Myxococcus guangdongensis: one gene and its partner. The protein of the gene in region 1 binds, or shares a complex with, the protein of each later gene. Links are inferred from orthologs where the notes say so. Each region holds a gene or a part of one and is shown in the gene's direction. Other genes may lie near its edges.

What was found.
Region 2: the proteins of smc (region 1) and LXT21_RS22845 are in contact, whole or in part, in a crystal structure (PDB 3ZGX), measured with the Bacillus subtilis proteins. The link is inferred for Myxococcus guangdongensis from one-to-one orthologs.

What each region holds. Positions count from the first base shown.
Region 1 is NZ_JAJVKW010000001.1:234,811-245,568, reverse strand. Bases 1-4,174 are described here. They hold smc (chromosome segregation protein SMC), read left to right. Parts: upstream 1-374; coding sequence 375-3,974; downstream 3,975-4,174. Other genes in these bases: LXT21_RS00965 (hypothetical protein), read right to left, coding at 4,114-4,174; LXT21_RS00975 (TapB family protein), read right to left, coding at 1-36. In the rest of the region: more of LXT21_RS00965, read right to left, coding at 4,175-5,322; LXT21_RS00960 (sigma 54-dependent Fis family transcriptional regulator), read right to left, coding at 5,361-6,746; LXT21_RS00955 (hypothetical protein), read right to left, coding at 7,348-7,764; grxC (glutaredoxin 3), read right to left, coding at 7,865-8,122; groL (chaperonin GroEL), read right to left, coding at 8,271-9,914; co-chaperone GroES, read right to left, coding at 9,951-10,241; LXT21_RS00935 (hypothetical protein), read left to right, coding at 10,658-10,758. UniProt on the Bacillus subtilis protein: Required for chromosome condensation and partitioning.
Region 2 is NZ_JAJVKW010000007.1:240,922-251,078, forward strand. Bases 4,058-6,952 are described here. They hold LXT21_RS22845 (segregation and condensation protein A), read left to right. Parts: upstream 4,058-5,017; coding sequence 5,018-5,887; downstream 5,888-6,952. Other genes in these bases: trpS (tryptophan--tRNA ligase), read left to right, coding at 4,058-4,852; scpB (SMC-Scp complex subunit ScpB), read left to right, coding at 5,874-6,857; LXT21_RS22855 (pseudouridine synthase), read left to right, coding at 6,882-6,952. Also shown: LXT21_RS22820 (hypothetical protein), read left to right, coding at 1-657; site-specific tyrosine recombinase XerD, read left to right, coding at 723-1,649; LXT21_RS22830 (Uma2 family endonuclease), read left to right, coding at 1,778-2,434; LXT21_RS22835 (DUF4388 domain-containing protein), read right to left, coding at 2,338-3,522; more of trpS, read left to right, coding at 3,806-4,057; more of LXT21_RS22855, read left to right, coding at 6,953-9,323; LXT21_RS22860 (HEAT repeat domain-containing protein), read left to right, coding at 9,407-10,157. UniProt on the Bacillus subtilis protein: Participates in chromosomal partition during cell division. May act via the formation of a condensin-like complex containing Smc and ScpB that pull DNA away from mid-cell into both cell halves.

The sequences.
Region 1 (10,758 bases):
GAAGTACGGGTTGGGGCAGGGGGCAACCGCCTCCACTGCTGGAGTGTCAGACCGGGGTGCTACCTCCGGCGTAGGAGACGCTCCCATGAGGAGCGTCATGGCGAGAAAGGGCTGGAACGTATGCAACCTCCGGAAAAGTCAATGGGAAGGTAGGGTGGGGCGCCCAGGGTGCAAGTCCGAGAGAGGACCTTCCTGGCCGACTCCCGTCCGACCGAAGGGCAAGCAGCCGAACGTATGGCCACGCGTGGCATGGTCACGCTTGATCGCCTGGGAGGCGGCTGGTAGTCCTCGGAGAAATCGTTCCGAGGCCGATTTCTAGGCCTCGCGCTCACTTTTCACTCAGTACCTCGCGCGTCTCCCGGGAGCCCGCTGGCATGCGTATCAAGCGGTTGGACATCACTGGCTTCAAGTCCTTCATGGAGCGCAGCGTCTTCACGTTCGACGAAGGCGTCACCGGCATCGTCGGCCCCAACGGCTGCGGCAAGTCGAACGTCGTGGACGCCATCCGCTGGGTGATGGGTGAGCAGAGCGCGAAGAACCTCCGTGGCCGTGGCATGGAGGACGTCATCTTCAACGGCTCGGAGAACAAGCCGCCTTTGTCCATGGCGGAGGTGTCGCTGACCTTCCTGGTGGACGACACGGACCAGCTGGCGCCCCAGTACCAGGGCTTCTCGGAGATCACCGTCACGCGGCGCCTGTTCCGCAACGGGGACTCGGAGTACCTCATCAACAAGACGCTGTGCCGCCTGCTCGACATCACCGAGCTGTTCCTGGGCACGGGCGTGGGCACCAAGGCCTACTCCATCATCGAGCAGGGCCGCGTGGGCCTCATCGTCTCCAGCAAGCCGGAGGACCGCCGGCACCTGTTGGAGGAGGCCGCGGGCGTCACCAAGTACAAGGCGCGCCGCAAGGCCGCCGAGCGGAAGATGGAGGCCACCGAGGCCAACCTCCTGCGCGTCACCGACATCACCAGCGAGCTGGAGAAGCGGCTGGACGCGCTGTCGCGTCAGGCGAAGAAGGCGGAGAAGTACAAGAAGCTCAAGGCGCGCATGCGGGACATCGACCTGCACGCGGCCAGCCACCGCCACCTGGAGCTGCTCGCGGAGAAGCAGGTCCTCCAGTCGCGCCTGTCCAACCTGGGCACCGAGGAGCGCGACAGCCTGGACCGCGTGAAGGAGCTGGAGGAGACCATCGCCCGGCGCCGCGCGGAGCTGGACGCGGAGGCCGCGGCGCTCCAGGCCCTGGCCGCCGAGGTGCACGCGCTGGAGAGCTCGCTGCAGCGCGACACGCAGGACCTGTCCTACGGCAAGCGCGACCTGGAGGAGACGCAGGCCCGCGTGGCCCAGGCCCGCACGGAGCTGGACGGGCTGCTGGCGCGGCAGGCGGAGATGTCCGAGGCCATGGCCGCGCGCGAGGCCGAGCTGTCCGGCATCGCGGGCTCGTGGAAGGAGGACGAGGTCTCGATGCAGGTGGCGCAGGAGGAGCTGCGCCGCGTCACCCAGCTGCAGACCGAAGTGGCCCTCAGGCTCGAGCAGGAGCGCGCGGGCCTGGTCGCCGTGGCCACCCGGCTGGCCAACCACGAGAGCAACCTGGTGGGCCTGGCCCGTCAGCGCACGGACCTGGAGGGCCGCCGCGCCAAGCTGCAGGCGGAGCTGGCGGCGCTGCGCGAGCAGGAGACGCAGCTGGAGTCGGCGCGCGGTGAGGTGGCGAGGCGGGTGGAGGACACCCGGCACCTGGCCGCGGAGCTGGCCGAGCACAAGGCGCAGGAGGAGGACGCCCTGTCGCGCACGCGCGCGGCCTTCACGGAGAACGAAATCCAGGTCATCGCGCTGCGCGAGGAGCTGAGCGACAAGAGGAGCCGCCTGTCGTCCCTGGAGGACATCCAGAAGAACTACGACGGGTTCGACCGCGGCGTGCGCGCCGTCATGGTGCGCGCGGGCACGGTGGCCCGGGAGCAGGGCATCTTCGGCCTCGTGGCGGACGTGCTCACGGTGACGCCGCGCTACGAGCGCGCGGTGGAGGCCGCCCTGGGCGAGCGGCTCCAGCACGTCATCGTCGAGAGCCGCGACAAGGGCGTGGAGCTGGTGGAGTACCTCAAGGGCCACGCGGAGGGCCGGGGCAGCTTCCTGCCCGTGCCCGCGCTGGACGTCCTGCCGCCGGTGCAGGAGCCGGACTTCGAGCGCCCGGGCGTGCTGGCGCACGCGCTGAAAGAGGTGACGTGCGAGGAGGCGCTGCAGCCCGTCGTGCGGCTCTTGCTCGGCGACGTCGTCATCGTCCAGGACCTGGCGACGGCGCGCGCGTACTCGGAGGCGGGCGGCCCCGTCGTCACGCTCGTCACGCAGGACGGCGAGGTGTTCCGTCAGGACGGCACCATCGTCGGCGGTGAGCGCGAGGGCGCGGCGGTGGGCGCGCTCCAGAAGAAGCGCGAAATCGCGGAGCTGGCCACCGAGGTGGCGCGGGTGGAGGAGCGCTACAACGAAATCCTCACCCGGCACTACACGCTCCAGAAGCAGATGGGGCACACCGAGGGCGTCCTCAAGGGGCTGGCCAAGAACCAGCACGCCGAGGAGGTGAACCTCGCCAGCCAGGAGAAGGACCTGCACAAGGCGGGCGAGGACCTGGCGCGCGTGCGCGAGCGGGTGCGCTCCCTGGAGCAGGAGGACGGGCAGCTGGGGCAGAGCCACATGGCCCTGGCCCACGAGGAGGAGGCCAGCCGCGGCGAGGTGGCCCACGGCCAGACGGACCGCGAGGCCCGCGAGGAGCGCGTCAAGCAGCTCGCCGGTGAGCAGGAGTCCCTGCGCCAGCGCGCGGAGGCCGCCAACGCGGACCTGACGGGCCTGCGCATCAAGGTGGCCGCCGGCAGCGAGCGCGGTGAGTCCGCGCGCAAGGAGCTCGACAGCCTCGTCACCCAGCGCCGGGAGATGGAGACGCGCGTGGCGCGCCTGCAGGCGACGCTGGCCGAGGGCGGCGCGCGCACGGAGGAGCTGGGCAAGCGCACCACGGAGACCGAGGCGGGGCTGTCCCAGCGCGTGGAGGAGCACCGCGTCGCCGCGGAGGGGCTGGAGTCCCGCCGCGCCGCGCACCTGCTCGCCTCCAGCGAGGTGCGTGAGCAGGACACCCAGTTCCGCGAGCTGCGCGGCCGGGTGGAGGAGCTGATGCAGGGGCTGTCGCAGATTTCGCTGCGCGAGCGCGAGATTGCCCTGGAGCTGGAGCACCTGTCGGCCGGCATCCGCGAGCGCCACCAGGTGGACCTGGCGCTGGAGCTGCACCGCTACCACCTGCTGGCGTCGCTGACGCCGGAGACGGAGGCGGAGCTGAAGGACCTGCGCGCCCAGGTGGAGAAGATGGGGGAGATCAACCTCACCGCCATCGACGAGCACGCGGAGCTCTCCAAGCGCTTCGACTTCCTCACCGCGCAGAAGACGGACCTGCAGGCCTCCATGGGGCAGCTGCGGGAGGCCATCCAGCGCATCGACGCGACCAGCCGCGAGCGCTTCAAGCAGACCTTCGACGTGGTGAACGAGAAGTTCCAGGCCATCTTCCCCCGCCTGTTCGGCGGTGGCCGCGCCAGCCTGGTGCTCACCAACGACGGACCCAATGGCGAGCCGGGCGTGGAAATCGTCGCGCAGCCGCCAGGCAAGAAGCTCCAGAGCGTCAACCTGCTCTCCGGTGGTGAGAAGGCCCTCACCGCCGTGGGCCTCATCTTCGGCATCTTCCTCATCAAGCCCACGCCCTTCTGCCTCCTGGACGAGGTCGACGCGCCGCTGGATGAGGGCAACGTGGGCCGCTACAACGACATGGTGAAGGAGATGAGCCGCCAGTCGCAGTTCATCCTGATTACGCACAACAAGCGGACCATGGAGGTCTCCAACACCCTCTACGGCGTCACCATGGAGGAGCCGGGCATCTCCAAGCTGGTCAGCGTGAAGATTCGCGAGGCCCACGCGGCCAACGACGACAAGATCAGCGCGTAGTCGCTCGGGGCCCGGGGCCGGGGACACCTCCCGGCCCCCATGCTGGCGGCGGCGCTGGACAGCAGGCCAGAAACACAGAAGGCGCGGGCCCCGGCTTTCGGGAACCCGCGCCTTCGTGCGTTTCAGGCGGTGCCTGGGGCTACTTCTTGTAGTTCTTCTTCGGGCAGGCCTTCTGGTCGGCCTCGACGCGGGCCTGGGCGGTGCTCAGGTCCTTCTGGGTGTTGGTGAGGGCCGCCTGGCTGGCGGTCTCCACCGGCGTCCAACCCTCGGCGTCCGTCGTCTTCAGCTCCTGCACCAGCGACACGGCGGCCTGGTCCACGACCTGCTGGGCCTCCAGCGCCTTCACCCAGCCCTGCGCGGCCTCGACCAGGCTGCTGCACTTGCCGGACAGCTCGTCGAAGAGCTTGTAGTCCTTGGTCTTCTGGTACTTCGCCACCACGGCCTCGAAGGCCTCGGCCGCCGCGGCGCGGGCGCCGAAGGCGATGGCCGCGTCCGCCGCGCGCTGGTTGCGGACCACCTCGAGCTGGAAGAAGCGCAGCTGCGGGGGCAGCGAGGACGTCGCCTCGGTGGCGTTGGAGTTGAAGTGCACGAAGCGGTGCGGGTAGGTGAGCTTGTCGGTGGACACCTTGGCGGGCACCGCGAGCACCTTCGTCTTGAGGCACGCGGCCAGCTGGTCACCCTCGGTGCTGCCGGAGGCGTCGAACGTCACCTCCGCCGTGGGCTGCGCCTTGACGAGCGTGATGTGCGACGTCAGCACGGGCGGCGTCGCGCCCTTGTAGCCGGCGTAGCAGTCACACCACTCCTGCTGGGCCAGGCGCACCGCGCCGGAGAAGTCCGAGCCGTCGTTCATCCCGAACTTCACCGAGGCGCTGCTGCCCGTGTCGTGCTCGAACGTCGCGGTGGACTCGACGGCCGCGGCGCCCTTGGCGAGCAGCTTCGGCTTGACGAGCTTGTCCACCACGCCCTGCACGCACTGCTGGCCGGTGGGGGTGAGGTTGTCGCCGGTGACGGCGTGCGTGGCGCTGGTGTCCGTCACGGTGGTCTTCACCGTCACGACGGTCTTCTCGGCGGGGCCCCGGTTGCTGGGGCTCACCAGACACTCGAGCACCTCCGGGCGGGTGGTGAGCATGGCGCCCACGAGCACGCCCTGGTTGGACGGGGGCAGGTCCAGCTCACGCGGGAAGCAGCTGGCCACGTCGAAGGCGGGCTGGTTGCCGATGCGCACGCGCTCCTCGGTGCTCACGGGCTTGCCGCCATTGCCATTGGCCGCCGCATCCTCTGCGGGCTTCTGCTGACCGGCGCAAGCGGCGGTGAAGACGACGGAGGCTACGACGAGACGACGCAACATGCGGTTGTTCTCCCTGGGGTAGGACTGCGAGGGGGCACTCACTTCTCCAGGCCCTCGGCGTTCTTGAGGTCCTTGAGGCGAAGCCCGTTCTTCTTGAGCAGGCGGTAGAGGCTCTGCATGGACAGCCCGGTGCGCTGCTCGGCGGCCTTCATGTCGAAGCCCACCGTGCGCATCACCTCGGCGAAATACAAACGCTCGAAGTCGGCCAGCACCCGGTCCTTGGCCTCGTGGTACGGCATGCCGGTGACGAGCGTGGCCACGTGCGTGCCGGGCGGCTGCCCATCCGGGCGGCGCGAGGGCTGCGCCAGGAAGTCCAGCCAGCTGGTGTTGCCCGTCTCCTCCATGAGCGCGCCGCGCTCGAGCACGTTGCGCAGCTCGCGCACGTTGCCCGGCCAGTCGTAGCCCTCGAAGAGCGCCAGCGTCTGGGGCGTGAGCGACACGCTGGCCCGCAGCGTCTGCGACAGCGCCTGCGCGAGCGACGGCAGGTCCTCCCGGCGCGTGCGCAAAGGCGGCAGCCGCACGCGCGCCACGGCCAGGCGGAAGTAGAGGTCCGCGCGGAAGCGGCCCTGGCGCACGTCCTCCTCCAGGTTGCGGTGCGTGGAGGCGATGACCCGCACGTCCACCGGCACCGGCTGCCCGTCCAGCGAGGGCACCTCGCGCGCGTCCAGCACGCGCAGGAGCTTGCCCTGCACCAGCAGCGGCAGCTCGCCCACCTCGTCCAGGAAGAGCGTGCCTCCGCGGGCGGCCTCGAAGACGCCTCGGGCCTCCTTGTCCTCCGGGTCGCTCGCGCGCAGCCCGCCGAACAGCTCGCGCTCCGCCTTCTCCTCGGAGATGAGGTTGCAGTCGACGACCTTGAAGGGGCCGTGCCGCCGCGACGAGTGCTGGTGCACCGCCCTGGCGGCCAGCTCCTTGCCCGTGCCCGTCTCACCCTCGATGAGCAGGCTCATGTCCTCGCGGGCCACGCGGCGCAGCTCCGTGAAGACCCAGCGCATCTTCTCCGACGTGCCCACCAGCGCGCCGAAGGACTCCGCCCCGGCCAGCTCCACCTCCGTGGGCTTGGCGGCCACCTTCACCGCGAGCTTCGTCTTGCCCAGCTCCACCTTGTCGCCGCGCCCCAGGTACGCCTGGAGCACCTGCCGGCCGTCGAGGAAGGTGCCGTTGCGGCTGCCGGTGTCGCGCAGCAGGAGGCCGCGCGGCGTGCGCTCCACCTCCAGGTGACGGCGGCTCACCGTGGTGTCGGTCAGCACGAGGTCGCTCGCGGGGTCCGAGCCCACGCGCACCAGGCCATCCTGGGTGGTCACCTTCTTTCCCTTGTCGGGGCCCGACACCACCTCCACCGTCCACTCGTGAATGGGGATGCGCGTCGTGCGGCCTTCGTCTTTGTCCGTCTGGGTGGTCTGGGTGACCTCGGGCCTGGGTTCCATCATGGGTCCTCTTTAGGTGCGAGGGGACCGGGCGGGCAAGCCCGACGCACCATCAGCGCGCCCCCACTTCGCGGGGGCAACACGAGTGAAAGATTCTTCCCGGAAGGCAGTTGCGAGCGAGCCTCCTGCGAGAAGGAAAACCCGGGCATCGCGGCCCGGGACCTGGGAAACGTCGAGGGGGGACGCTTCATGGCGAGGAAGGGTTCCGCGCTCGCATGCGGCGCGAGCACGGCCTCGCTGATGGGCTTCGGGAGGACGCGTCGAGGGGCGGCGCCTGGCACCGGGAGGGCGCCAGTCAGGGGTCGGCGGCGAGTGTCCACCAGGACACGTTCACCACCGGTCGCGCGCCAGGACGCGTCGGGCTCATGGCGCGCGGCCTCGTCCAGCGCGCGCCCGGGGAGGCGCGCGGGAGGAGAGGCCACGACGTCGTGGGTCCGAGGGCCCCATCCGGAAGACACGGCACGTCCGGCGTCCCGCCACATGGGCAGGCGCGCCGACTCGCATCGTCCGGGGAGGGAAGGGCCGTTCCTGAAACTCACGGCCGGCATCCAATGCGAACGCCTCGCGCGAATCCAGTGCTCACGCGAGGCCGTGCTTCACTTCAGTACGTCGCCGGCGCGTCGCTGGCGGGGAAGGACTCCTTCGACAGCTCGTCGACCAGGTCGTCGGACGCGTTGCCGCCGGACTTCACACCCGCATTCACAGGAGCACCGGCTCGCGGCGTCTTGCTGGATGCGCTGGACTTGCTGGAGCCGGACGCGCGCTTCTTCCCGGCCTCCGCAGCGGGCTTCTCCACGGACGCGAGGCGCGAGCCCAGGAGGTTCTTCGCGCGCTCGGCCAGGTGGCGCTGTTCGTCCTGCCAGTCGCGGAAGAACTGCGCCAGCTCCGGGTCGCCCGCCTGCTCCGCGTCGCGGATGAACTGCTCGGCCGTCGAGGCGCCCTTGAGCAGGTGGTACAGCGTGCTGATGACGTTCTCGTGCGCGTCCCGGGTCCCCGTCTGCCGCTCTTCACCTGCCATGTCCGCCTCCCGAGAAAGGGTGGTGTGCCATGGGGGAAAGCTAGCCACGGTGGCGGTGGGCGGCCCCGGGTGGGGCGCCCGCCCGCCTGCTTGCACACGGTCAGGCTTGCAGCATGGGGTCCAGCTTGCCTTCCTTGTCGAGCTGGGCCAGGTCCGAGTAGCCGCCGACGTGCGTGTCGCCGATGAAGATTTGCGGCACGGTGCGCTGGCCGCCGCTCATCTCCACGAGCTTGGCGCGCGTGTCGTCGTCTCCGGTGACGTCCAGCTCCTGGAAATCAACGCCCTTGCGCTTGAGCAGGTCCTTCGCGCGGACGCAAAAGCCACAGTAGTTCGTGGTGTAGATCTTCACGGGCTTCACGGTGTCTCCTCCTTCATTCCCAAACGTAAGGGCGGGGCCTGCCCCGCGCCACCCGGGACATGAAAGCACGACGGCCCCCGGCTCCCTGAACAGGAACCGGAGGCCGTCTTCGACAGCAGTCACCCCGGACGAAGCCGGGGTGGGGGAATCACATCCCCATGCCGCCCATGCCGCCCATGCCGCCCATGCCACCGGCGCCGGCGGGCGCGTCCTTCTCGTCCTTCGGACGCTCGGCCACCATCGCCTCGGTGGTGAGCATCAGGGAGGCCACGGACGCGGAGTTCTGCAGCGCCGTGCGGCTCACCTTGGCCGGGTCGATGACGCCCGCGGCCAGCAGGTCCTCGTACGCGCCCGTCGCGGCGTTGAAGCCGAACGCGCCCGTGCCTTCCTTGACCTTGTTCACGATGACGCTGCCCTCGAGGCCGCCGTTGCCGACGATCTGGCGCAGGGGCTCCTCGACGGCGCGGCGGATGATGTCCACGCCGAACTTCTCGCCCTCGGCGAACGTCTGACCCTCCAGCGCCTTGAGGCACCGGATGTAGGCCACGCCGCCGCCGGGAACCACGCCCTCCTCGACGGCCGCGCGGGTCGCGTTGAGCGCGTCTTCCACGCGGGCCTTCTTCTCCTTCATCTCCGTCTCGGTGGCCGCGCCGACGTTGATGACGGCCACGCCGCCCACGAGCTTCGCCAGACGCTCCTGGAGCTTCTCGCGATCGTAGTCGCTGGTGGTCTCCTCGATCTGCGCGCGGATCTGCTTCACGCGCGCGTTGATCTCCTGCTCGCTGCCCGCGCCGTCGACGACGGTGGTGTTGTCCTTGTCGACGGTGATGCGCTTGGCGCGGCCCAGGTCCTTGAGCTCCAGGGTGTCCAGCTTGATGCCCAGGTCCTCGGCGATCATCCGGCCGCCCGTCAGGGTGGCGATGTCCTCGAGGATGGCCTTGCGGCGGTCGCCGAAGCCCGGCGCCTTCACCGCGCACACGTTCAGCACGCCGCGGATCTTGTTGACCACCAGCGTCGCCAGCGCCTCACCCTCGACCTCCTCGGCGATGATGAGCAGCGGCTTACCAGCGCGCGCCACCTGCTCCAGGATGGGGAGCAGGTCCTTCATGGAGGAGATCTTCTTCTCGTGGATGAGGATGAGCGCGTCGTTCAGCACCGCCTCCATCCGCTCCGGGTCCGTCACGAAGTACGGGGAGAGGTAGCCGCGGTCGAACTGCATGCCCTCGACCACGTCCAGGGTGGTCTCCAGGCCTTTGGCCTCCTCCACCGTGATGACGCCCTCCTTGCCGACCTTCTCCATCGCGTCCGCGATGATCTGGCCGATGGTGGCATCGCCGTTGGCGGAGATGGTGCCGACCTGGGCAATCTCCTTCTTGTCCTTCGTCGGCTTCGCCAGCTTCTTCAGCTCGCCCACGATGACCGCGACGGCCTTGTCGATGCCGCGCTTGATGTCCATCGGGTTGTGGCCCGCGGCCACCAGCTTCGCGCCCTCGCGGAAGATGGCCTGCGCCAGCACGGTGGCCGTCGTGGTGCCGTCACCGGCCACGTCGGAGGTCTTGGACGCGACCTCCTTGACCATCTGCGCGCCCATGTTCTCGAACTTGTTCTCCAGTTCGATTTCCTTCGCCACCGTCACACCGTCCTTGGTGATGGTGGGCGAGCCGAAGCTCTTCTCGATGACGACGTTGCGGCCCTTGGGGCCGAGGGTCACCTTGACCGCGTCGGCCAGGATGTTGACGCCACGGAGGATGGCCTCGCGGGCGCGCACGTCGAAAAGCAGGTCCTTCGCCATGATGGGGATTCCTTGAGTGAAGGGGTGGGGGCGGGATTACTTCTCGATGACGCCGAGCACATCCTCTTCACGGAGGATGAGGTGCTCCTCGCCGTCGAGCTTGATCTCGGTCCCGGCGTACTTGCTGAAGAGGATGGTGTCGCCGGCCTTGATGTCCAGGGGACGCACCTTGCCGTCCTCCTGCACCTTGCCGTTGCCGACGGCGACGACCTTGCCCTCGAGGGGCTTCTCCTTCGCCGTGTCCGGGATGAAGAGGCCGCCCTTGGTCTTGTTCTCCTCGGCGACCCGCTTGACGATGAGCCGATCCTGCAGGGGACGAATCTTCATGGTCTGCTCCTTGATGGGGCGCCCACCGTCCGGGGACTCCGGGCGACTGTCGGCGCCGCTGGGGGTTGAAAAAGGGCCGTGACGGCCCGCGGCATTAGCACTCCGACATCGCGAGTGCTAACGCCTAGGCGCGGCGGATAATAACCAGGGAAGATGACCCGTCAAGCGACGCGGGTTGCTCGTGCCGTGAGCTGCCAACTGCCCGGCATTGCTGTCTTTTTCCCCTCCCGTTGCGTCCGTGACAGGTAGAGCCCGTCCGCATGCCCGCACGGCTCGGATTGGCACTCGGACGTCACGAGTGCTAGCGCAAGTGCCTGGAATCATTGACGGGTGCTTTTGCGACGCGGTGAGCCGGTTGCTACCGTTCCCTTATTCCCGCCGGCCACGCGGGCCTGGGCGGGGGGAAGGGAGTGTCGATGAGTCAACTGGTGGCGTCCCTGTCGTTGAAGGAGTTCTTCAAATCGCTCCTGGACGAGGTCACCTCGCGGCAACGGGTGACGCTGGAAGAGGTGACGGA
Region 2 (10,157 bases), on another replicon or contig:
GTGGGTCTGGCGCTCGCGCAAGTGTCGGGGCTCGCGGCCGGGGTGATGCTGGGCTCACTCGCGAGCCTGTCCATGCTGGTGGGGTTGCACGCGACGGCGGCGGGGGCCTTCGGGCCGGTGCTCGGGGGCGCGGCGGGGGTGGCGGTGGGCATCTGCCTGGGCATGGTGTCCGGACTGTCGGTGGGCAGCATCGCGAGCATCAGCGGTGGGCGGGGCCCGTCCGTGTGGCGGGTGCAGGTGGCGGCCATCGTCACCAGCGTGGTGCCCATGGTGGTGTGGAGCCGGCAGGCCAACATGTCGTTCGCGGGCGCGGTGGCGGCGTCGGCGCTGGTGGCCTTCCTGGTGAGCGCGTTCCGGTTGCCGCTGTACGCGCTGGAGGTGCTCGCGTCGGCGGTGGCGTACGCGGTGGAGAAGTGGACGGGGCGCCCGACGCTGCACTGGGTGCCGGTGCGCCATCACAACCTGAGCTACCTGCCGCACCCGTTCCTGAGCCGACACCTGGCGCTGGCGGTGCGCTCGCGGCCCGCGGAGGTGCTGGCGGTGGCGGATGCCTGCCTGCGCTCGCCGGGGAACATCCTGGTCGGCTGGCCGTGGGTGGTGCAGGCGCTGGAGCGCGCCTCGACGACGGAGGGTGCCACGGGCGGTCCGCATGGCTGACGGACGCGAAGGGAAGTGGGGGGCATTGGATTGCCTCGGCGCGAGGGTCCGCTAGCCTCGCGCCCATGGAAGGTTTGCTCGACGCGTTCATCGCGTTCATCCGCGCCGAGCGCGGGCTGTCCGGCAAGACGGTGGATGCCTACGCCGCGGACCTCACCGTGTACTTCGAGGACCTGCGCGGGCGCGGCGTCGACGACGTCACCCGCGCGCGCCAGGAGGATGTGACCGCGCACCTGTCCGCGTTGACGAAGGGCGGCCTGGGCAAGCGCAGCCAGGCGCGACATCTGGCCGCGCTGCGTGGCTTCCACCGGTTCCTCGTCGCCGAGCGGCTGGCGGACAAGGACCCGACGGAGGACGTGGACACGCCGCGCTCGGCGCGCAAGCTGCCCTCGTTCCTGACGCTCGAGGAGGTGGAGCAGCTGCTCGCCGCGCCCGACGAGGGCTCACCCGCGGGCCTGCGGGACAAGGCGATGCTGGAGGTGCTCTACGCCACGGGGCTGCGCGTCAGCGAGCTGTGCGGCCTGGGCGTCAACGACGTGCAGCTGAGCGCGGGCTACCTGGTCGCGAAGGGCAAGGGCGCCAAGGAGCGCGTCGTCCCGCTGGGGCGCGTGGCGGTGGAGAAGGTCCGCGAGTACCTGGCCAGCTCGCGTCCGGCGATGCTCGGGCGGCGCGAGGCGCGGGCGTTGTTCGTGACGCCTCGGGGCGCGGGCTTCACCCGGCAGGGATTCTGGAAGCTCATCAAGCGCTACGCGCTGAAGGCGGGCATCCTCAAGCCGCTGTCTCCACACAAGCTGCGGCACTCGTTCGCCACGCACCTGGTGGAGCGCGGCGCGGACCTGAGGGCCGTGCAGCAGATGCTCGGTCACGCGGACCTGGCCACGACGCAAATCTATACGCACGTGAACAGCGCCCGGCTGCGCTCGGTCTACGACGAGTTCCATCCGCGCAGTGATGCGTTCACCCCCAAGAAGAAGCGCAAGGCGGGGACGTAGCCGCGAGGGCGGGGCCGGTGGACCCGACATGTCAGACCGGGCGTTAGACTGCCTACGTATCAGGTCGACATCCCGTGAGGTGGGGTGTCGCGCGAGGGACGCTGGGAGTCCCATCGACGGAGGCAGGCGTGGGAGACATCCGAGGAAAGAAGCCCAGGACGTACGAGGACATCGAGGCGCCACCCCTGCCGTGGGTGGCGGAGACCCTCGAGGGATTGTGGCCGGAGCCCTCGCCTCGCGCGGCGGTGGAGCTGCTCCCGCTGGTGCATCGGGTGGGCGCGCTGCTCGTGCGGCCCTTCGACTGGGCCCGGGGGGGTCCTGGGGGCTGGTGGTTCCTGGAGACGCCAAAGCTGCATCTGGAGTCGGGAGTCGTCGTCCCCGCGTTGGCGGCCTGGCGACGGGCCGAGGTGCCGGAGCCTCCCGAGCCACGGACACCCTGGCTCACGCCCGCGCCAGACTGGGTCTGCGAAGTGCTCTCGACCCGGAGTCGGGACCTCGCGTCGCGGATGCAGGCGTACCACCAGGCCCGCGTGGGCCATGTCTGGCTCATCGACCCGGACGGGTGTCGGGTCGAGGTGTACCGGCGTGGGACCCGCGGCTGGGCGCGGGTGGGGCTGCATGAAGGCTCCGCCCGGATGCGCGCGGAGCCCTTCGACGCGGTGGTCCTGGACCTGGGGGCCCTCTGGCTTCAGGAGCCCACGTTGACCGCGGGGGCGACGAAGGCGTCCGCGCTGGTGCGCCGTGCCTCGGAGGTGGCGTCGGAGCCGGGCAGGGGCGCGACATGAATGAGCCCGGAGGCCATCAGCCGGTGCACCGAACGCGACGCGGCCAGCTCTCCCATGGCCGCCGTGCGCAGGGCCTGGCGGATGCTCCGGCTGCCTCGCAGCTTCGAGTACAGGTAGAGGTCATCCGCCGTGAGCTGCGATGGGGTGGGGCGAGGGATGGGCTCGAAGACGAGCCGCCCGTCCAGGGCGAACAGCTCGTCGCTCAGGGCCAGCGTCAGGCGGACCTCGGCCTCGCGGTAGAGGGCGTGGGCCTCGGGAACGGGGCCTCGCTCGAGGATCTGCGCCGCCAGCGCCACGGCGTGGTCGAACTTGCCCGACTCCAGGAAGCGCTTCACCAGGTTCAAGAGCTCGGCCAGCTCCGCGGCCTCTCCCAGCCTGGGGCCCTTGGGCAGGCGCGGCGCCAGGGCGCCCCGGCGATAGAGGTGGAGGATCCACCGGGCGGCGAACAGCGGGGCCTCCTTCGCCGTGGCCAGCATCTCCCCCAGCGTGGCGCCGCCCGCGGCCAGCTCCAGCAGCTTGTCCTCCTCCTCGGAGAATGTCTCCACGGCGAACTCACGGAACACCCTGAAGGTGGCGTCCAGGTGCGGGAAGACCTCCCGGAACACGGACCACTCGCGCAGCCGCGTCACCGCGTCGCGGTGCAGGCCGTTCAACGAGAGCTTCAACCCCACGGCGCGGGCGGACGACGGGAGCTTCGGGGTGAACTCCACCTCGCCCGACTCCCAGCCGTAGCAGTCGAAGAGGGCCTCGCGGGCCTTGTGCTCCATCGCCTCGATGAGGCGGGGCAGCTCCACGAAGCAGCGCTGCACCAGGAAGGTGCCGTAGGGCGAGCCCGCACCCTCCGCCGCCTCGAAGGCCGCCGCGGCCCGGGGCGCATCCAGGATGCGCAGGTTCACCAACACCTGGGACAGGTGCTCGCGCGGGTCATTCGAGCTCTCGCCGACCAGGAAGCCGTCCTTCACCTGGAAACAGCGCCGGATGGCGCCGCGCTCCACGCGCAGGGTGCCTTCCACCCCCGCGGTCGAGAACAACGGCGGCATCACCATCTGCAGGCGATAGCTGGCGAGACTTCCCTTGAATGACTCCATGCCGGTCCGTCCTCCCGAGGTGAGGTTGCTCGCAGGTGCGACGGCCAGGGTACCGCTCCACCCACCGCTGCTTCAACCGCAAGGGCCTGGAATCACTCAGGATTTCCGTGCGCGCCGCAATTTTCCATGAAGGCTCGCGGCGGGCGGGCGTCAGGGACGGGGAGTGCCCGCGACTGAACGGAAGATTGCAGGGGCGCGGCGGGTGTGCGAACCACCGCGACACCACAGAACACACGACGCGCGAAAACGACTCTGCGCGCTGACTCCCGACTCGGAAACCGACATGCGGACCCTCTCAGGCGTGCAGTCCTCCGGCAAGCTGCACATCGGCAACTACTTCGGCGCCATTCGCCAGTTCGTGCAGCTCCAGGAGGAGGGCGAGGCGTACTACTTCATCGCCAACCTGCACGCGCTCACCACGGTGCGCGACGCGAAGCTCGCGCTGGAGCTCACCCGCGAGGCGGCGCTGGCGTACCTGGCGCTCGGGGTGGACCCGAAGAAGGCGGTGCTCTTCCGCCAGAGCGACGTGCGCGAGGTGCTCGAGCTCAACTGGATTCTTGGCACCGTGGTTCCGCACGCGCACCTGGAGCGGGCCCACAGCTACAAGGACAAGGTGGCCAAGGGCATCAGCCCCGACTTCGGCCTCTTCGCCTACCCGGTGCTGATGGCGGCGGACATCCTGCTGTACAGCACGGACTTCGTCCCCGTGGGCAAGGACCAGATCCAGCACGTGGAGTTCGCGCGCGACTGGGCGGTGAAGTTCAACACCGAGTACGTGAAGGGCTACGACCCGGCGGACCCGGACGGCAAGGAGCGGGGCCACGCGCCCGGCATCCTCAAGCTGCCCCAGGCTCGCATCCAGGAGGCCACCCAGACGGTGCCCGGCGTGGACGGCAAGAAGATGTCCAAGTCCTACGGGAACACCATCGAGATGTTCGGGGACGAGAAGGAGATCAAGAAGCGCATCATGTCCATCAAGACGGACTCCACGCCGGTGGAGGCGCCCAAGCCGGTGCCCGAGGGGAAGCCGGCGGACCCGTCCCTGGTCAGCGAGGTGCCGCTCTACGACTTGCTCAAGCTGATGCTGCCGGAGTCGGAGTTCGCGGAGGTGGACGCGTCGTGGAGGGCGGGAGGGAAGGGCTACGGGGACTACAAGAAGAAGCTCCTGGAGGCCTTCCACACGACCTTCGGACCGGCCCGTCAGCGGTACGCCGAGCTGGCGGGCGACCCCGCGGAGCTGGAGCGCATCCTCCAGGACGGAGCCCAGCGGGCCCGCCAGGAGGCCTCCGTCCTGATGGACAAGGTCCGGCGCGCGGTGGGCATCCCCTGAGGTTCAGGGCCTGAACGGGTGTTTACCGCCGTTTGTTTGACCCACCTGGGACCCACTGTTAAGGAGGTGTGTCCCCCGGTTCGCGCTCGAAGAATCACGCGAATCCGGGCCCTTGCGTGATGACCAGCAGCCACCGACAGCCAGAAGGGCCGCCAGGACACGCCGGTGAGTGACGGCCGCCCGCCATCGGCCGATGAAGGCCTCGGCGAAGGCGCTCCGCCCCGGACCCCGGCGGACGCCTTCCGCGTCGCGCTGCCCAACTTCGAGGGTCCGCTCGACCTGCTGCTCCATCTCATCAAGGAGCACCGGGTCGACATCTTCGACATCCCCCTGGCGCTCATCACCGAGAAGTACCTGGAGCACCTGGAGCGGATGCGGGAGATCAACCTGGACATCGCCGGGGAGTTCCTGGTGATGGCGTCCACGTTGGCCCACTTGAAGAGCCGCATGCTGCTGCCCCGCCAGGACGCGGTGGCGGTGCCCGAGGGCGGCGAGGCCCTGGCGGCGGTGGAGGAGCCCGAGGACCCCCGCGCGGAGCTGGTCCGCCGGCTGCTCGAGTACCAGAAGTACAAGGACGCCGCCGAACACATGGCCCGCCAGGACATCCTGGGCCGGGACGTGTTCTCGCGCAGCGTCCCGGTGGAGGCGGTGCCCATCCCGGAGGAGGAAGTGGGCCTGCAGGAGTTCAGCGTCCTCAAGCTCATCGAGGCGCTGGACCGGGTGCTGGAGCGGCTGACGCCCAAGGTCCAGCACGAGGTGGTCCGGGAGAAGATCACCCTCTCCGAGGCCATCCTGCGCATCGTCGGGCGGCTGCGTCCCCAGGGACAGGTCCTCTTCGAGAGCCTGTTCACCGAGGAGGACACGCCCACCCGCCAGGAGATTGTCGTCACCTTCCTGGCGATTCTGGAAATGGTGAAACGCCGGCTCATCCGTGTGGTACAGGACGAGCCGCTCGGGCCCATCCTGTTGTTGCCCAACGGGGATGCCCTGGAGCGGCTGGCCCCCACGGAGGTCGACGAGAGTGACTACCGGTAGGAAAGGCTCCCGAGGCGGAGACGGCGAGGAGTCCGCCGCGTCCGGGGGGCCGAGCCCCTTTTCCGAGGAGGAGCTGGCGGCCGTCACGGGCCCCGGCCCGGCGGACGAGCTGGACGAGCTGGAGGCGGCGGCCATCGAGGAGGACTCGGAGGCCACCCCCGACCTGGAGACCTCCTTCGAGAAGCTGGTCTCCAAGAGCCGCAAGCTGTCTGGGGATCGCGTCCGGACGGTCATCGAGAGCGTGCTCTTCGTGTCGGAGCGGCCCCTGTCCGTGGACGAGCTGTACCAGGCGACCGGCATCGAGCAGACGCTCATCGCCGAGGCGCTCAACCAGCTGTCCGGCATCCACCGGGACGGCATCAGCGGCATCGTCCTGTACGAGGTGGCCGGCGGCTGGCAGTTCCGCACGGACCCCCACTCGGGCGAGTACGTCCGGCGCTACCTGCGCGTGAAGCCCCAGCGGCTCACCCGGGCGGCGGTGGAGACCCTGGCCATCATCGCCTACCGGCAGCCGGTGACGCGGCCGGAGCTGGAAGACATCCGCGGCGTGGATTGCGGCGCCGTGCTCAAGGCGTTGATCGACCGCAAGCTGGTGAAGATCCTCGGCAAGCGCGAGGAGGTGGGGCGACCCATCCTCTATGGCACTACGCGTGAATTCCTGGAGTTCTTCGCCCTGAAGGACCTGTCGGCGTTGCCCACGCTGCGGGAATTCCACGAGCTCACGCAGGAGCATCGCGAAATCGTGGAGAAAGAAGTACGACCCGCACCGGCAGCGGCGGGGACGGTGGAAGCACTCTCCGACCCGGGATTCACGAAGCGGATGGAGAAGAGCGCGGCGGCGAGCGAGGCCGCGCTGGAGGACCTGGAGGAAGCCATGGCGGCGGCTGACCAGATACAGAAGGCCAGCTCCAGTGTCCTGGACACAGCCCCCAAGCCCGAGACGGGCACCGAGGGGCAGAAGCCCGAGTGACGGGCAGCAAGTGAAGGGGAAGTAATGGCGGCCGAACGACTACAGAAGTACCTGGCCCGCGCGGGAGTTGCTTCGCGCCGGCACGCAGAAGAACTGATTACCGCGGGCCGCGTGGCGGTGAACAACACGACGGTGACGGAGCTGGGGAGCCGGGTGGAGCCGGGGACGGACCTGGTCTCCGTGGACGGCAAGCTCGTCACGCCGCCGGACGAATCGTCCTACTTCCTGCTCTACAAGCCCGTGGGCGTGGTGACCACGCTGTCGGACCCCCAGGGGCGGCCGACGGTGGCGAACTACGTGGAGGAGACGGGCAAGCGCCTGTTCCCCGTGGGCCGGCTGGACTACGACGCCGAGGGAGCGCTGCTCTTCACGGATGATGGCGCGCTGGCGCACAAGCTGACGCACCCGAGCTTCCAGGTGCCTCGCACGTATCTGGCGAAGGTGAAGGGTCAGCCCGACGTGCCGACGCTGGAGAAGCTGCGCGGCGGCGTGCGGTTGGAGGACGGCATGGCCACGCCGGTGTCGGTGGGCGTGTTCGAGGCCGCCGAGAAGAACACGTGGCTCAAGATTGTCGTGGCGGAGGGCCGTCCGCACCTCATCAAGCGCCTGTGCGCCGCCGTGGGTCACCCGGTGGTGCGCCTGTTCCGTCCGGCCTACGCGGGTGTCGGCGTGGAGGGCTTGCGTCCGGGTGAGCTGCGGCCGCTGAAGAAGACCGAGGTCGAGCTGCTGAACGAGGTGGCTGACGGGAAGACGTCGCCTCCGTCGGCGGACCTGCGGCTGCCGCCTCGGCGTCATGGTCGCGCGGCGCCGGGCTTCGATGAGTCGGATGAGGACGAGTTGGCCGTGGATGATGAGGCGCCTGTGCGCCGCAAGCCGGCGGCTCGTGCGGAGCGGAAGCCGGCGGGTGAGGGTGGCTCGGGGCTCGCGCGCTTCGGTCGGGACCGCGCGGGTGCGGGTCGTCCTGCGCGCAAGGAGTTCGGGAGCGGGGATGCTCCGCGCTCGCGTGGACCGCGTGCCGAGGGTGGCGCGTCGCGCTTCGGTCGTCCTGCTCGGAAGGAGTGGGGCGAGGGTGCTCGCGGTGAGGGGCGTCCGGCTCGCAAGTCCTTCGGTGGTGACGAGGGGCCTCGTGGCGCTCGGAGCGCCGGAGGCGAGGGGCGTCCTGCGCGCAAGACGTGGGGCGCGGGTGGCGAGGATCGTCCGGCTCGCAAGTCCTTCGGGGCCGGTGGCGAGGATCGTCCGGCGCGTAGGTCCTTCGGGGCGGGCAGCGAGGATCGCCCGGCTCGCAAGTCCTTCGGTGCCGGTGGCGAGGATCGTCCGGCGCGTAGGTCCTTCGGCGCTGGTGGCGCTGACCGTCCGGCTCGTAAGTCCTTCGGCGGTGACGAGGGTCGCCCCGCTCGTAAGTCCTTCGGTGGTGACGAGGGTCGCCCGGCTCGTAAGTCCTTCGGCGGTGACGAGGGTCGTCCGGCCCGTAAGTCCTTCGGCGCGGGCGGTGCGGATCGCCCGGCTCGCAAGTCCTTCGGTGCCGGTAGCGAGGATCGTCCGGCCCGTAGGTCCTTCGGAGCGGGCAGCGAGGATCGTCCGGCTCGCAAGTCCTTCGGTGCCGGCGGCGAGGATCGTCCGGCCCGTAGGTCCTTCGGAGCGGGCAGCGAGGATCGTCCGGCTCGCAAGTCCTTCGGTGCCGGCGGCGAGGATCGTCCGGCCCGTAGGTCCTTCGGAGCGGGCAGCGAGGATCGTCCGGCTCGCAAGTCCTTCGGTGCCGGTAGCGAGGATCGTCCGGCCCGGAAGTCCTTCGGCGCCGGCGGCACGGATCGCCCGGCTCGCAAGTCCTTTGGCAGTGACGAGGGTCGTCCGGCCCGTAGGTCCTTCGGTGCCGGTAGCGAGGACCGTCCGGCCCGGAAGTCCTTCGGTGCCGGTGGCGAGGATCGCCCGGCTCGCAAGTCCTTCGGCGCGGGCAGCGAGGATCGTCCTCGGGGTCCCCGTGGTGCGGGTGGCACGGGCCAGGCCCGGTTCGGTCGTGGCGGGAGCTCCGATCGCGCGGCCAGCGGCGAAGGCCGTCCTCGCTTCGGCGGGCCTCGGAGCGCGGGTGGCCCGGCGCGTCGTTCGTTCGGCGACAAGGGCGCTCCGCGCGGCCGCGCCGAGGGACGTCCGTCTCGGGGTCCTCGTGACGCGGAGGGCTCCGGCCCTCGGGGTCGCGGAGGCTTCGGCGCGAAGCCCGGCGGCAGGGGCCCCAAGGGAGCGGGCGGCGAGGGCAAGGCCTGGACCCCCTACGACGACCGTGGCGCTCCCCGTGAGCGAGTCGTCCGAGGGGGCTCCCGAGGGAGCGCTCCCGAGGGCGGCCGCAAGTCCGAGGGGTTCCAGGACTGGGGCAAGAAGAAGGAATCCGGCTCCAAGCCCCGCTGGAGCGCTCAGGCTCCCCGCGGCGGCCGGTCCGGCGCCCCCTCCAAGGGACCTCGCCGACCTCGCTGAGGACCACACGGCGGATTGGGCGACAAGGGGGGTGTTGATATAACCCCCCGCGACTTTTCCACTGTTTCCCTCAGCGGAGACCGATGCGAACCGGCGCACGCCCCTACATCCTCATGCTGGCCCTGGTCCTCGGTTGCAACGGGAGCCGGGACCAGCTCCTCGCAGACCTCCAGAGTCCTCGACCGGAGGTCCGCGCCCTGGCGGTGAAGAAGCTCGCCGGACAGGGCAATCCCGATGACCTGATTCTCTTCACCCGCGCGGCCAAGGACCTGGCGTCCATCGTCCGCGCGGAGGCGGCCGTCGCGCTCGGAGAGAGTCAGGATCCTCGCGTCGTCGACCTGCTGGGCGAGCTGCTCGAGGACTCCGACGAGGAGGTCCAGGGCCGCGCGGCCATGGCGCTCTCCAAGGTGCGCAACGACAAGGCCAAGGCCTACCTCACGCTCCAGTACGGGCGCCGGGGCCGCACCACCCGCCAGGTCATCGTCCAGGCCCTCAAGAACGCCAACGTGCCGGGCGCCATGGCGGAAGTCGTGGCCGCCGAGGCCAAGGGCCAGTGGGACCGCAACCTCCTCACGCTCACCGAGGGCGAGCTCCCCGAGCGCGTCGGCGCCGCCGAGGAGCTGGGCAAGAGCGGTCGCCCCGAGGCCGTGAACCGGCTCCTGCCCCTGGTCCGCGACAGCCAGGTCATCCTCGCCGCCGCCGCCGTGCGTGGCCTGGGCGACGCGGGCGACAAGCGGGCCGTGGGCGACATCGCGCTGCTGCTCGACGAGAGTTTCCCGGAGCTGCGCGAGTCCGCCATCATCGCGCTGAGCAAGCTGCAGGATCCCGCCGCCG